Regions from separate parts of the uncultured Alteromonas sp. genome, predicted to be linked through region 2. Evidence: predicted binding sites of a transcription regulator. Region 2 holds the regulator's gene; each other region holds the start of a gene.

Region 1 (4,179 bases), on a different contig from region 2:
CTGGAACGTCTGCTAATAACACACCAATTTTGCGTAAAATAGGCTGAAATTGAGGTTGTAAAAATGCAGAACCGGCAGAAAATGAACCGTTCTCTCTAATGCGAATAGTCAACTGCTGACCTAAAGATTCCAATTCTACTGCGCCATCGAGAATTTGCTTTTGTAACTGCTGCGCTACTTTTTTCATTAACTCAGCAGTTTGTGTTTGATCTGAACTTTGCGACTCTGAGGACGACTGATCGGTGGCGGTTTGTTGTGACTGCCCCCCTCGCTGCTCACCCCTTTGCTTCTGCCTACCGCCGGATGAATCTTCGTCACCCGCTTGGAACTCTAGCATCTGCTGAGTCATTTCGATTGTTTGTTGCTGAATAGTGTCGATGGGCGACGGATCTGGACGACCAGGCCTAAACTCCATCGCAATAACACTCGTCCCTTTTGGGATGTCTTTCACTTCAATTTTGTTTTGCACACCAAAGGCAAACTTCATTGAGCCGGCGATTTGCTTGAACTTCAGTACATCCATTTCTGAAAATGAGAGCAAGAGTACAAAGAAGCACATGAGCAACGACATCAAATCAGCAAAGGTCCCCATCCATGCAGGAAGCCCTTCGGGAGGACATTTTGGGCACTCTTCTTCAGCCATTATTCGTCCTCAGCGCCCGTACCGCGTTTACTTGCCGCCAGATAATTTTTCAATATACCTTCGATAACACGCGGGTTTTGCCCATCGGCAATCCCTACAATGCCATCGAGCACTAACATTTGGTTAAGCTTTTCTTCTTGTGCGCGGTTTCCGAGCTTTACCGCCATGGGTAGGCAAATAATGTTGGCAAGAAATGCACCATACAAGGTGGTTAATAGTGCTACCGCCATTGCTGGCCCAATTGATTTAGGATCATCCATGTTAGAAAGCATGGCCACCAGACCAATCAGAGTTCCAATCATTCCCATTGCTGGTGCGATATCACCCATGCCTTTAAAAATGGTGGCACCAAACTCGTGTCGCTCGGTGGTCATAGAGATATCTTTCGCTAAGGTTTCTCTGACCACTTCTATGTCGTGACCATCAACTAACATGTCTACGCCTTTTTGCATAAACGGATTGTCTATTTCAGCTTCTTCTAATGCAAGAAAACCGCCTTTACGCGCTGCATCTGCCATCTCAACAATTTTTTCAATAAGATCTTCAGGCGTATCAATTTTGAACATGAATGCTTTGCCTGCAATTTTACCTGCACCAAAGAACTGCCCTAAAGTGTATTGGGATAAAATAACGAAAAGGGTGCCACCAAATACGATCAAGATAGACGGTACGTTGATGAACATGGCAATACTGCCACCCATAACCATGGCCATTACTACAAAGCCGATGGCGCCCAACATACCTATGACGGTTGCTAAATCCACTCACTCTTCCTCATTTTTTGCAGACGCTGCATACTATTACTCGTATTCTATCGGCATTGTATAGAATTTCTATAACAAGATTATCGCAAATTGCCTTAATTATTGTATACATAATGAGGTTAGTCGAACTTTAGGCGGTAGTTTTTAATACAAAGAGTTGCTTCACAAAACGTTATCATAGATAGCTGCAATAGGGCATATATTGACAAACCATTTGACCCTTTGGCTACCCTCAGTTAATGTGCGCGTAATCCAAAAAACGCCTAAAAATGAGTGCGATTGTGACGAAAGTGACGAAAAAGACAAATTCTCCCTCGTTTGAGGAAACCCTTACCGAATTAGATGCAATCGTTAATGAGATGGAAAACGGTGAGTTGCCATTAAACGTTGCACTAGAAAAATTCGAGCGAGGCATAGCCCTTTCCCGCGAAGGTCAGAAATCGTTAGAGCAAGCCGAGCAAAAAGTTAAAATTTTGCTTAATGAGCAAGGCGAAAGCGCATTACACCCTCTTCCTGAAGACGAGCAACCTTAAGCCTCGTGTCGCAACAAACAGGTATAGTATGAATTTCACTGCATTGCATCAGCAAGTTAAGCAGCAGACCGATACGTCGTTAAATACGCTTATTGATGACCTTCCCCACGACGCGCCGCGGCTTAAAGAAGCAATGCGTCACGCGTTGTTGGTGGGAGGAAAGCGTATGCGACCTTTACTGGTTCAAGTTATCGGCAACACCCTGGATGTGCCTAAAGGCGATCAAATGGCTATTAGTATGGCCATTGAGTGTGTGCATGCTTACTCGCTTGTACATGATGACTTGCCAGCCATGGACGATGACGATTTGCGTCGCGGCCAGCCGACTTGTCATATTGCATTCGATGAAGCCACCGCAATATTAGCCGGTGATGCATTGCAAGCGCTTGCTTTTAGCACGTTGGCAGATGCGCCTTTAAGTGATTTCGCAACCAATAAACGTGGCGAGTTACTTTCTGTGTTAGCCCGCGCCGCTGGCTATCGCGGTATGTGTGGCGGGCAAGCAATCGATTTAACCAGCACGGGTGAAGAAATAAGCCTTGAGCAGCTTAAGCGACTGCACAATTTGAAAACCGGCGCCCTACTTCGTGCATGTGTTGAAATGGTATCTATTGTTTCTCAAGACCTTGATAGCAACAGTAAAGCAGACTTATTAGCTTATGCCGACGATATTGGTCTTGCATTTCAAGTCCAAGATGACATTCTTGACGTAGAAGGTAATAGTGAGCAATTAGGAAAGCCAGCAGGCTCTGACATTGCTTTGGGTAAGAATACCTTTCCTGCCAAACTTGGCATTGAAGGTGCAAAACGAGAACTTGATAAGCTGCATCAGAATGCCCTTCAAGCCTTGGCTCGTTTACCCTACAATACAGACAGTTTAATTGCGTTTAGCGAACTATTGGTAAAACGAGACCATTAGTTCTGCAACCATGTTGAAAAAGATAATAAATAATGAGTTTAGACCTCCAACATTACCCCACGCTTGCTATTGCGCAAACGCCGGATAAGTTAAGACAGTTACCGCAAGAGAAATTGCGTGAGTTGTCAGATGAATTACGAGAATATTTACTAAATAGTGTAAGCCAAACCAGTGGACATTTTGCGTCGGGCTTAGGCACGGTCGAGCTTACTGTGGCCTTACATTATATTTATAACACGCCTATCGACAGATTGATTTGGGATGTGGGTCATCAGGCCTACCCCCATAAAATTCTTACGGGTCGCGCTAAGCAAATGTCGACGATTCGACAAAAAGACGGCTTACACCCCTTCCCTTGGCCTCCTGAGAGCGACTACGACACTTTTGCTGTAGGCCATTCGTCTACGTCTATCAGTGCTGCACTTGGCATGGCGGTTGCCGCCGAGCAAGAAGGCAAAAACCGTAAAGTGGTTGCCGTAATTGGTGATGGTGCGATTACCGCGGGCATGGCATTTGAAGCGATGAACCATGCTGGTGACATCAATAAAGATATGGTTGTGGTGTTAAACGACAACGAAATGTCTATTTCTGAAAACGTAGGTGCGCTTAATAGTCACCTAGCTCGCTTATTAACGGGTAATGTTTTCAACTCTATTCGCGATGGCTCTAAAAAACTATTAAGCAATGTACCGCCTATCAAAGAATTCGCTAGTCGCGCAGAAGAGCACCTTAAAGGTATGGTAGTGCCCGGCACAATCTTTGAAGAGCTTGGCTTTAATTACATAGGCCCTATTGATGGCCATGATGTAGATGCCGTTGTAGATACCTTGCGTAATATGCGCAAATTTAAAGGTCCGCAACTGCTTCACGTGGTCACTAAGAAAGGTAAAGGGTACGCCCTTGCTGAAAAAGACCCGATTAAATTCCACGCGGTGCCTAAATTTAACCCTGCCGATAACGCGTTGCCAAAAGCGAAGCCTTCAGCGCCAACTTTTTCTGCTATTTTTGGCGATTGGTTGTGCGATATAGCAGCGCAAGATCCTAAATTGATGGCGGTAACGCCTGCCATGCGTGAAGGTTCAGGCATGGTCGCGTTTTCGCAGCAATACCCTGATCAGTATTTCGATGTAGCCATTGCAGAACAACATGCGGTTACCTTTGCTGCGGGCTTAGCCAAAGACGGGTGTAACCCAGTAGTTGCGATTTATTCGACCTTTTTACAGCGTGCCTACGATCAGCTTATTCACGATGTGGCGTTGCAAGACTTGCCTGTTTTATTTGCCGTTGACCGAGCCGGTATTGTGGGGGCTGATGGCCCCA
Region 2 (4,179 bases):
TCTCCCCAGCTTCAACTAGAAAGTCCTGTAATATATCCTCGTCAACATCAAACGCCATGCGCCCGCTCCCCTAAAAACCTAAGCTAGACAAAAGATCATCTACGTCATCTTGGCCAGATACCACATCATCGCGTTGGTCTGCATCAATAATTGGACCTTCGGCTTCGACACTATCGATCTTGTTAACTTTTTCGACTTTCGCTTCCAATGGCTTGTCTTGCTCCGCCTGTTCGGGTTCACCGAACATCGTCAGCATATTAACTAAGCTATCTTCCACTTCTTTTACGAGTTCAATCACTCTGCGAATAACTTGACCGGTAAGATCTTGATAACCTTGTGCCATTAACACTTCGGTAAGCAATGATGTAAGCTTAGCTGATTGTTTCGATCCGTCTTTTAGCAATTCGTCTAAATCTGCACATAAAACTTTGAATTCGCCCAACTCAAGTTGACGATTCATCAGTTTCTTCCATTCCGGCATAATTTTTTCGATACGGGTAGAGAGCACTTCAGCAATTGGCATACTCTCTTCAACTGCGTCCATGGTGGTATTGGCAGCTTTTTCCGTTTCTTCGATAACGTACATCAGTCGCGTTTGCGCATCAGGAATGTCATCAACGGTTAAATTTTTAATACGTTCATCGATTTGGAAGTTATTCAACGAGTCATGAAGTTGACGCGTTAATTTACCCACTTCAGCAAAGAGCTCAATGGACTCTTTCATCGAAACAGCTTCTAAGACAGCGTTCGCTGATGCGTTATCGCCCTCTTCAAGATACGCTACCAATTTTTTGGCTTCTTCGAGCGTTATGGAGACACTTTCATTTGTCGACATCCAGTAAACCTCATTTCTCTGGTGAGCGTCTGGATCAACCTAAACGTTCGAAGATTTTATCTAATTTTTCTTTCAACGTAGCGGCAGTGAAAGGTTTAACAACATAACCATTCACACCAGCTTGCGCTGCGGCAACGATTTGTTCTTTCTTCGCTTCTGCTGTCACCATAAGAACCGGTAGGTGTTTCAACTTATCGTCGGCACGTATAGCGCGTAATAAGTCGATACCTTGCATACCTGGCATATTCCAATCTGTTACAACAAAGTCAAAATCACCTTGTTGTAGCATAGGCAGCGCGGTGTTACCGTCGTCCGCTTCCTGGATATTGGCAAAACCCAAATCTTTTAGCAGGTTCTTTATGATACGTCTCATGGTAGAAAAATCGTCAACCACGAGAATTTTCATACTTTTATCCAAAATAGCCTCCAATGAGGGGTTAATTGTTATTAATTTCTATTCTTCGTCAACTTGCCACGATTTCATTCGTGATTTGAGTTTTAACATGGCCTGACTATGAATTTGACTTACTCGCGATTCACTAACATCAAGAACTTCGCCTATTTCTCTAAGATTCAGTTCTTCATCATAGTATAAAGAAAGTACAATCGCTTCCCGTTCGGGTAATGTAGTAATAGCATGTGCTAGCGCTTTTTGGAAAGCCCCTTGCATCAAATCTTCTAACGGTGCGTCGCTGCCTCGGTTTTTTTCTGTAGAAATGACATCTTCAGAAACCCCAAGGTCTTCAATCCCCACCAATTTTCCGGCATTCACTTCGTTCAGCATTTGATGATAATCTTGCATGCTAACATTCATTTTAGCTGCAATATCTACATCTCGCGCGTCTCGGCCTGTTTCACCTTCAACTTGAGAGATGGCTTCTGTGATTGCCCTACCGTTTTTATGAACGGAACGAGGAGTCCAATCACCTTTTCTTATTTCATCAAGCATGGCGCCACGAATACGAATACCTGCAAAGGTTTCGAAACTTGCCCCTTTGGAACCGTCAAAGTTTCGTGCAGCTTCTAGCAGTCCAATCATACCTGACTGGATTAAATCATCGACAAGAACACTGGCTGGTAGTCTCGCCATTAAGTGGTGTGCTATCCGCTTCACTAGCGAAGCGTGACGCTCAACTAATTGTGACTTGTCTGTTTGCTGTTGATAAGCGGCTGCTTTGCTATTCAACGCTGACTTCCTACTGCTTTATCTGCTATTAGTTGCTCAATAAAAAATTCTAAATGGCCACCCGGTTGCGCAGGTATAGGCCATGATCCTGCTTTGGCTGCTAGCTGGCTAATCGCCACTGCTGCCGGAGAACTTGGATAAGCATCTACAATTGACGTTTGCTTACGTACTGCTCGGCGTATGTTCTCGTCAAAAGGAACTATTGCTACCAATTCTAGCGCAACATCTAAGAATCGCCCTGTTACTTTAGATAATTTGCTGAAAAGTTCCTGACCTTCTCTAACATCGCGGACCATGTTAGCGACCACTTTAAAGCGAAAGACACCGTGTTCTCGGTTAAGAATTTTAATTAATGCATAGGCATCGGTAAGTGAAGTGGGCTCATCACACACTACCACCATAATATCTTGGGAGGCTTTGGAGAAGCTTAGCACCATATCGGAAATACCCGCTGCGGTATCCACAATAAGCACATCAATGGGCGTGCGCAACTCGCTGAATGCTCTTATGAGTCCTGCATGCTGCGTTGGTGATAGCTCTGCCATTGATTGAGAACCTGATGTGGCTGGTGCTATTTTTATACCGTGAGGACCCGTAACGAGAACATCGTCCAAGGTACACTCACCAGATAATACGTGGGAGAGGTTTTTCTCTACTCGCAATCCTAGCATTACATCCACATTGGCCAGACCTAAGTCTGCATCCAATACCATTACCCGCTTTCCCTGCTTTGCCATAGCAATAGCTGTGTTTAGCGTAATATTTGTTTTACCAACGCCACCTTTACCTCCGGTGACGGCGATAACTTTGATTAATCGTGATTGCTTCATTTTTCGTAAGCTACTCGCTTGATCATCAATCATACTGCTCGTGCTGTTTTAACCACATTGTTACTAGTAGTATGATTCAAACCGTACTTTTTATAAAGCTTTGCAGCAGCAGATACTAAAGATTTTGCTTCTGCAATCTTAATGTCTTCAGGAACTTTCTGTCCATCTGTTACATAACTGACAGGTAACTGGTACTCCACCGCTGCGCTAAGCACTTCGCCTAGAGAGTAGCACTCATCAAGCTTTGTAAAGATACAACCGCTAAGTTCCACCCCTTCGTACGCATCTATAATACGTTGTAATGCAGCATATTGGGTATTCGCTTGCGCTACTAGGTATTTTTTCACTGGCTGCATTTGACCGTTATCAAATTGATTTATCTGTTTAATTAATCGACTATCTCGTTGACTAAAGCCTGCCGTATCAATTAACACTAGTCTCTTATGGCGTAATTGAAACAATAAATCTGATAATTCTTCACTACTTTGTGCTTTACGCACTGTGCAGCCAATAATTTTTCCATATGTGGCTAATTGCTCAAACGCTGCAATACGATAGGTATCAATCGTAATCATGGCAACGGAGTCGGCGCCGTATTTCTGTGCGTAACGAGCAGCTAATTTAGCAACTGTAGTGGTTTTACCTGTTCCGGTAGGACCCACTAACGCTACTGCGCCCTTTTGCGTAAGTATATCGTTACCTGTCACATTAATGCGATTAGCCAATAGGTTTAAAAGATATACCCAAGCGTCACGCTCGTTGTAATGCGACGGCGTATAACTAATCAGTTGCTCTGCCAATGATTGGCTTAACCCCATGTCGGTTAAACGCTGAATTAAATAATGATGTACAGGCTGCTGACGACGACTTTTTGCTTCCATCAAATCAGCAACTTGGTATTGAAGCACATTTCGTAGTGACGCCAACTCTTCTTTAATTTGAGATAATTCGTCAGACTGAGGAGCACTGCTGTTATCAATGCTTTCATTAAGACTTGACGCTTGATGGCTTGGGAATTCTGAGGCGACTTGACTGGCTTCTACATCGTCGATAAAGGCTTCTGAAAAGTCTAAGTGTGATGCAATTTTATTGGCATGCTGAGCGTTAGCACTAGGTGCTGAAGCTGGGCTTTGAATACTGCCACCATGTTGTTTTTCCAACAGCGCTTTTAAGCTATCTGGGCCATCATCACCGATGATTTCGCTAAGACTTGGAACAGCCGCTTTCGCTCGCCCTGCTGCACTAGGCGCTGGCTTTTTAATCGACAGTTTGGCTTCCGGTTCTTTATCGTAAGCGGCGACCAATTCGATACCGTCAGCAAGCTTTCG
Region 3 (4,179 bases), on a different contig from region 2:
GAATAGCTGGATGGATGAAGATCCTCGGGTAGGCTGGTTACTTGATTTTATGCAATCAGTAAAACCAGAAAAGATATTACTGATTTGTGCCAGTGCGCGCACCGCACAAGAACTTGGTGAAGTCATTCGCACTCAAACCGGTGTACGTCATAGCGTATTCCACGAAGGCATGACCATTGTAGAACGAGACAAAGCCGCCCATTATTTTTCTGATGAAGAAGATGGCGCGCAAATATTGCTGTGTAGCGAAATTGGCAGTGAAGGGCGTAACTTCCAATTTGCTCATCACTTGGTGTTATTCGATTTACCCGTCACTCCCGACTTACTTGAACAACGAATTGGTCGCTTAGATCGTATCGGTCAAACTCAAACCGTTGAAATTCACGTGCCTTATTTGAAAAACACCGCTCAGCATGTGTTGGTGGATTGGTATCATGAAGGGCTTAATGCGTTCGAGAAAACCTGCCCTACCGGCTCAGGTGTGTTTGACGACGTAAAAACCTTGTTGATTGGTGCGTGTTTGCATCCTCACGATCTCCATACTCGTGATGAACTTATCAACTTAAGTACCACGTTAAATAGTCAGTTAGTGGCACAGTTGGAAGCCGGCCGTGACCGTTTATTAGAACTTAATGCCTCTGGTGAAGGCCGCGTTGAACAGTTGCTTGAAGACATCATATTGCTTGATAACTCGCAAGATTTGTCACGTTTTATGGGCCGTTTGTTCGATGCTATTGGGGTTCAACAAGAAGAAAAGGGCAGCGATTGCTTTATTCTAATGCCAACCGAATCTATGGTTAGCCAATTACCGGGGCTTGATCCTGAAGGCATGACGGTAACCTATAAACGCCGCGTTGCTACCACCTTAGAAAATGTGCAATTCTTAAGTTGGGATCACCCTCTTGTACATACCGCTATCGATTTAGTGCTTAGTGATGTGCACGGTAAGAGCAGCATTGGCTTTATCGCCGATCCTGACCTCCCTAAGGGCGCTTACTGGTTAGAGGCCTTGTTCGTGTTAGACGCCAATGCCCCCAAAGCCCTTCAGCTTGGCCGCTTCTTACCTCAAACGCCACTGCGTATTTGTTTAGATGCACAAGGTAACCAAGTAGATTTAACCTTCGAGATAAAGCGTAAAGTAAACCGCAAAATTTCGCATCAGTTAATAAAAGCGCTTCAACAGCCACTTACCTTAGCGATTGAGAGCAGCCGTAAACTGGCGCATCAACAAGCGAATCAAAAGCTACACGATGCACTGCAAGACATGCATAAAACCCTAAACAGTGAAATCCAGCGTTTAGTCGATTTGCAGAAGCGTAACCCGTCAGTACGTGACAGTGAAATTGAGTTTATTGAAAATCAAATGAACGCATTGGACAAAGTAATACAAGGCGCTGATGTGCAATTTGATGCCCTTCGTCTAGTGGTGAATAACCCTTAATGGCTAATCCAGCGTTTGTTTATAACCCGCCCGTACAGCCCTATTTAACCATTCTCTACCAAGATGATGACATCTTGGTAGCGAATAAGCCCAGCGGCCTGTTAAGTGTGCCAGGTAAAGCAGAAGAACATAAAGACTCACTCATTAGCAGAGTTAATACTGTGTTTCCTACGGCGACAGTAGTCCATAGGCTAGATATGGCCACATCGGGCATTATGGTGATGGCCCTTAACAAAGAAAGCCATCGGCATATTTCAAAGCAATTTGAACTACGCAAAACCAAGAAGCGCTATTTCGCTCGTGTTTTTGGCAACGTGAAAAGCAACCAAGGGGAAGTGAACTTACCCCTTATTTGTGATTGGCCTAACCGTCCTAAGCAAATGGTGGATTTTGAGCGAGGCAAAAAAGCCCTTACCCATTATGAAGTAGTAGACGTTATACCAAAAGCATCACCTCAACCCGTTAATTCAGCCGCCAGCGCTAGTTCTTGTGCTAGCCCCAGCACTACGAGTGAGCTAAGCGAAACGTTAGTGGCCTTGTACCCCGTTACTGGGCGCTCCCACCAACTACGTGTGCACATGCTTGAGTTAGGTCACCCTATCTTAGGTGATAGGTTGTATGCTCATGCTGAAGCGCTGAGTATGGCCGAACGTTTGCAGTTGCATGCAGAAAGCTTGAGCTTTGCGCATCCTGCCTCGGAAGACTGGTTAACCTTTCAAACGCCTATCCCGTTTACTGCTTATGCCCATTACTCCCCCGCCCCACTATCTATAGATTGAGACTTTGGGGCGCTTCTTAGCTACCTGTTTCAGCTTTTATCATTTAAGCGGTTGATTAACCAAGTGCTAAAAAATACTATTGGTTCGAACTGAAGTTTTCAAAGCTTTAGCCGATAATAAAACTGTTGAGTGCTTTATTGGTACGCCATGTTACGTTTATTTCGCTTTCTCGTGGTGGGTTGCAGCTTTAGCTTTATGTTTTTGATGGGATATTTTGCGCCTGGTGCGCAAGCCCAAAGCTTGTATGAGGATATTACCCACGCTTTTTTACCCGATGACATTACTTATGTAATGGCTGGGGAAATCCGCGTGCCTATATTTGAGAGCCCCTCAGCATTACCTATTTCACGCGGCGCCGCCATTATTTTAGCTGATGCCTCGCCTAGCGGTCTTTCCATAGGGGATGCACGTCACTTAGCCAGTTTACTGAATGAAAAAGGTTGGCATGCTGTGGTTAGCCCAGTTTCATTCACGCTAGAAGAAGAGCCTGACCTTCCCGTTGATGAAGCCATTCACCCGAAAAGTGACAGTCGACTTCAGCGACAAAGTTACGTATCGTCCAGTCAGCATTTAACCATCTTAATCAATGCGCTTAATACGCACCTTGAAAGTCATCAAGGGTTTAGAATGAACATTGCTTATGGTATGCAGGCTGCACAATTGCTGGATTTAGGTTCTAAAGGCATTATTCCCTCACCAGACACTTTAGTCGCCATCACCCCCTTTTGGCCGAATGCCGACATTAATCGCGGTGTACCTGAATTTATTGCCGGAACAGAATTTCCGGTATTAGATTTATCTATTAACGACACCAATACATGGGCGTCGCAAACAGAAACGAAACGAAAACAACTTGCCATCACCTCCCTCAAACTCCACTACAGACAACAGTCACTCTCAACCCATAATTCAACCTTTGGTCTAATGGACAATGAAAATAGCGCTAAAATTCAGTTAATTGCTGGCAGCGTTCTTGGATGGACTCAACATTTAGGCTGGTAATTAGAATCTAAACCAACTAGTCTAATTTACAGCTCAAAACAGATAATCTATCTCATGTGCCTTATGTTTCACAAGGTATCACTGAGTGTTCTGAACTATAATTCATTTTAATCTTTAATAACGGCGGCTGTGTGTCTATGACTGTTCAAACATTCGTAAACAAAAAGGCCAAGCAGCTGTGTTTTTATCTGAGGTCATTTTGGCAAGGAGAGCTTCCTATCGAGGAGATAGAGCTATTCTTTTGGGATAGCATGGAAGAGTGGGGCCAGATAGAATACACATTTACCCAACCTTATACTTATAAGGAGCGGGTGTTTTGGCATTTGCTTCATCAAGTCCATTTTTGGCAAGAAGATAAGTTACGTTCAGATAAATACCTCGTCGATGAGTTAATGAATTGTGTATTGTTCCTAGAAGGCAAAGGGCACTGCCCCATCGACTGTGTAGGTATCCGCCCCTAGCGGCTTTCTTTATTCGTTAATTTATCAGTGATTCAACCCTTTATTGCTCGTTTTCATTGAAACTCAAGCGTGATCATGGCTCAATACGAATGGATCACGCTTTGGCCATGGAACGCAATTGTTAGACTCTCTCAAAACTTATCACGACCGACGTTACCTCAGTATTTTTCTATTTGGCATTACCAGTGGTTTTCCATGGATTATGATTGGTTCAGTGCTATCTGCTTGGTTAAAAGATGAAGGCCTATCTCGGTCAGCCATTGGCTTGTTTGGTGCTATCTTTGCGGTCTATTCATTCAATTTTCTTTGGTCTCCTTTAATTGACCGCGTAAAACCTCGCTTTCTTGGCCAGCGTCGAGGCTGGATTTTCATCATGCAAGGTGGCATAGCCCTGTGTTGTGCGTTGATGACACAGTTATCGGCCAATAGTCACTTATTTTATTTGGCATTGGTGGGTTTGCTCATCGCCATTTTTTCTTCTACTCAAGACATTGCG

Evidence for each region. Region 2 encodes FliA, which starts transcription of late flagellar genes. Its sites were predicted from a motif close to CTAAAGNTNNNNNNNNNNNNGCCGATA; they were not measured.
Region 1: a site for FliA is predicted at 1,456-1,482, ahead of pomA (flagellar motor protein PomA). Genes of this name have one in related genera too.
Region 3: a site for FliA is predicted at 2,310-2,336, ahead of AAC006_RS20840 (DUF3530 family protein). Genes of this name have one in related genera too.

The regions. Positions count from the first base shown of each region.
Region 1 covers NZ_CAXBMP010000031.1:19,262-23,440, forward strand. The annotation lists gene AAC006_RS17865 (flagellar motor protein MotB) at 1-643, opposite strand, end outside; gene pomA (flagellar motor protein PomA) at 643-1,407, opposite strand; gene xseB (exodeoxyribonuclease VII small subunit) at 1,698-1,940, shown strand; gene ispA ((2E,6E)-farnesyl diphosphate synthase) at 1,969-2,859, shown strand; gene dxs (1-deoxy-D-xylulose-5-phosphate synthase) at 2,892-4,179, shown strand, end outside.
Region 2 covers NZ_CAXBMP010000002.1:156,193-160,371, forward strand. The annotation lists gene AAC006_RS02425 (chemotaxis protein CheA) at 1-58, opposite strand, end outside; gene AAC006_RS02430 (protein phosphatase CheZ) at 71-835, opposite strand; gene cheY (chemotaxis response regulator CheY) at 870-1,253, opposite strand; gene AAC006_RS02440 (RNA polymerase sigma factor FliA) at 1,290-2,021, opposite strand; gene AAC006_RS02445 (MinD/ParA family protein) at 2,018-2,884, opposite strand; gene flhF (flagellar biosynthesis protein FlhF) at 2,881-4,179, opposite strand, start outside.
Region 3 covers NZ_CAXBMP010000054.1:2,919-7,097, forward strand. The annotation lists gene rapA (RNA polymerase-associated protein RapA) at 1-1,441, shown strand, start outside; gene AAC006_RS20835 (pseudouridine synthase) at 1,441-2,220, shown strand; gene AAC006_RS20840 (DUF3530 family protein) at 2,368-3,222, shown strand; gene AAC006_RS20845 (hypothetical protein) at 3,360-3,683, shown strand; gene AAC006_RS20850 (MFS transporter) at 3,802-4,179, shown strand, end outside.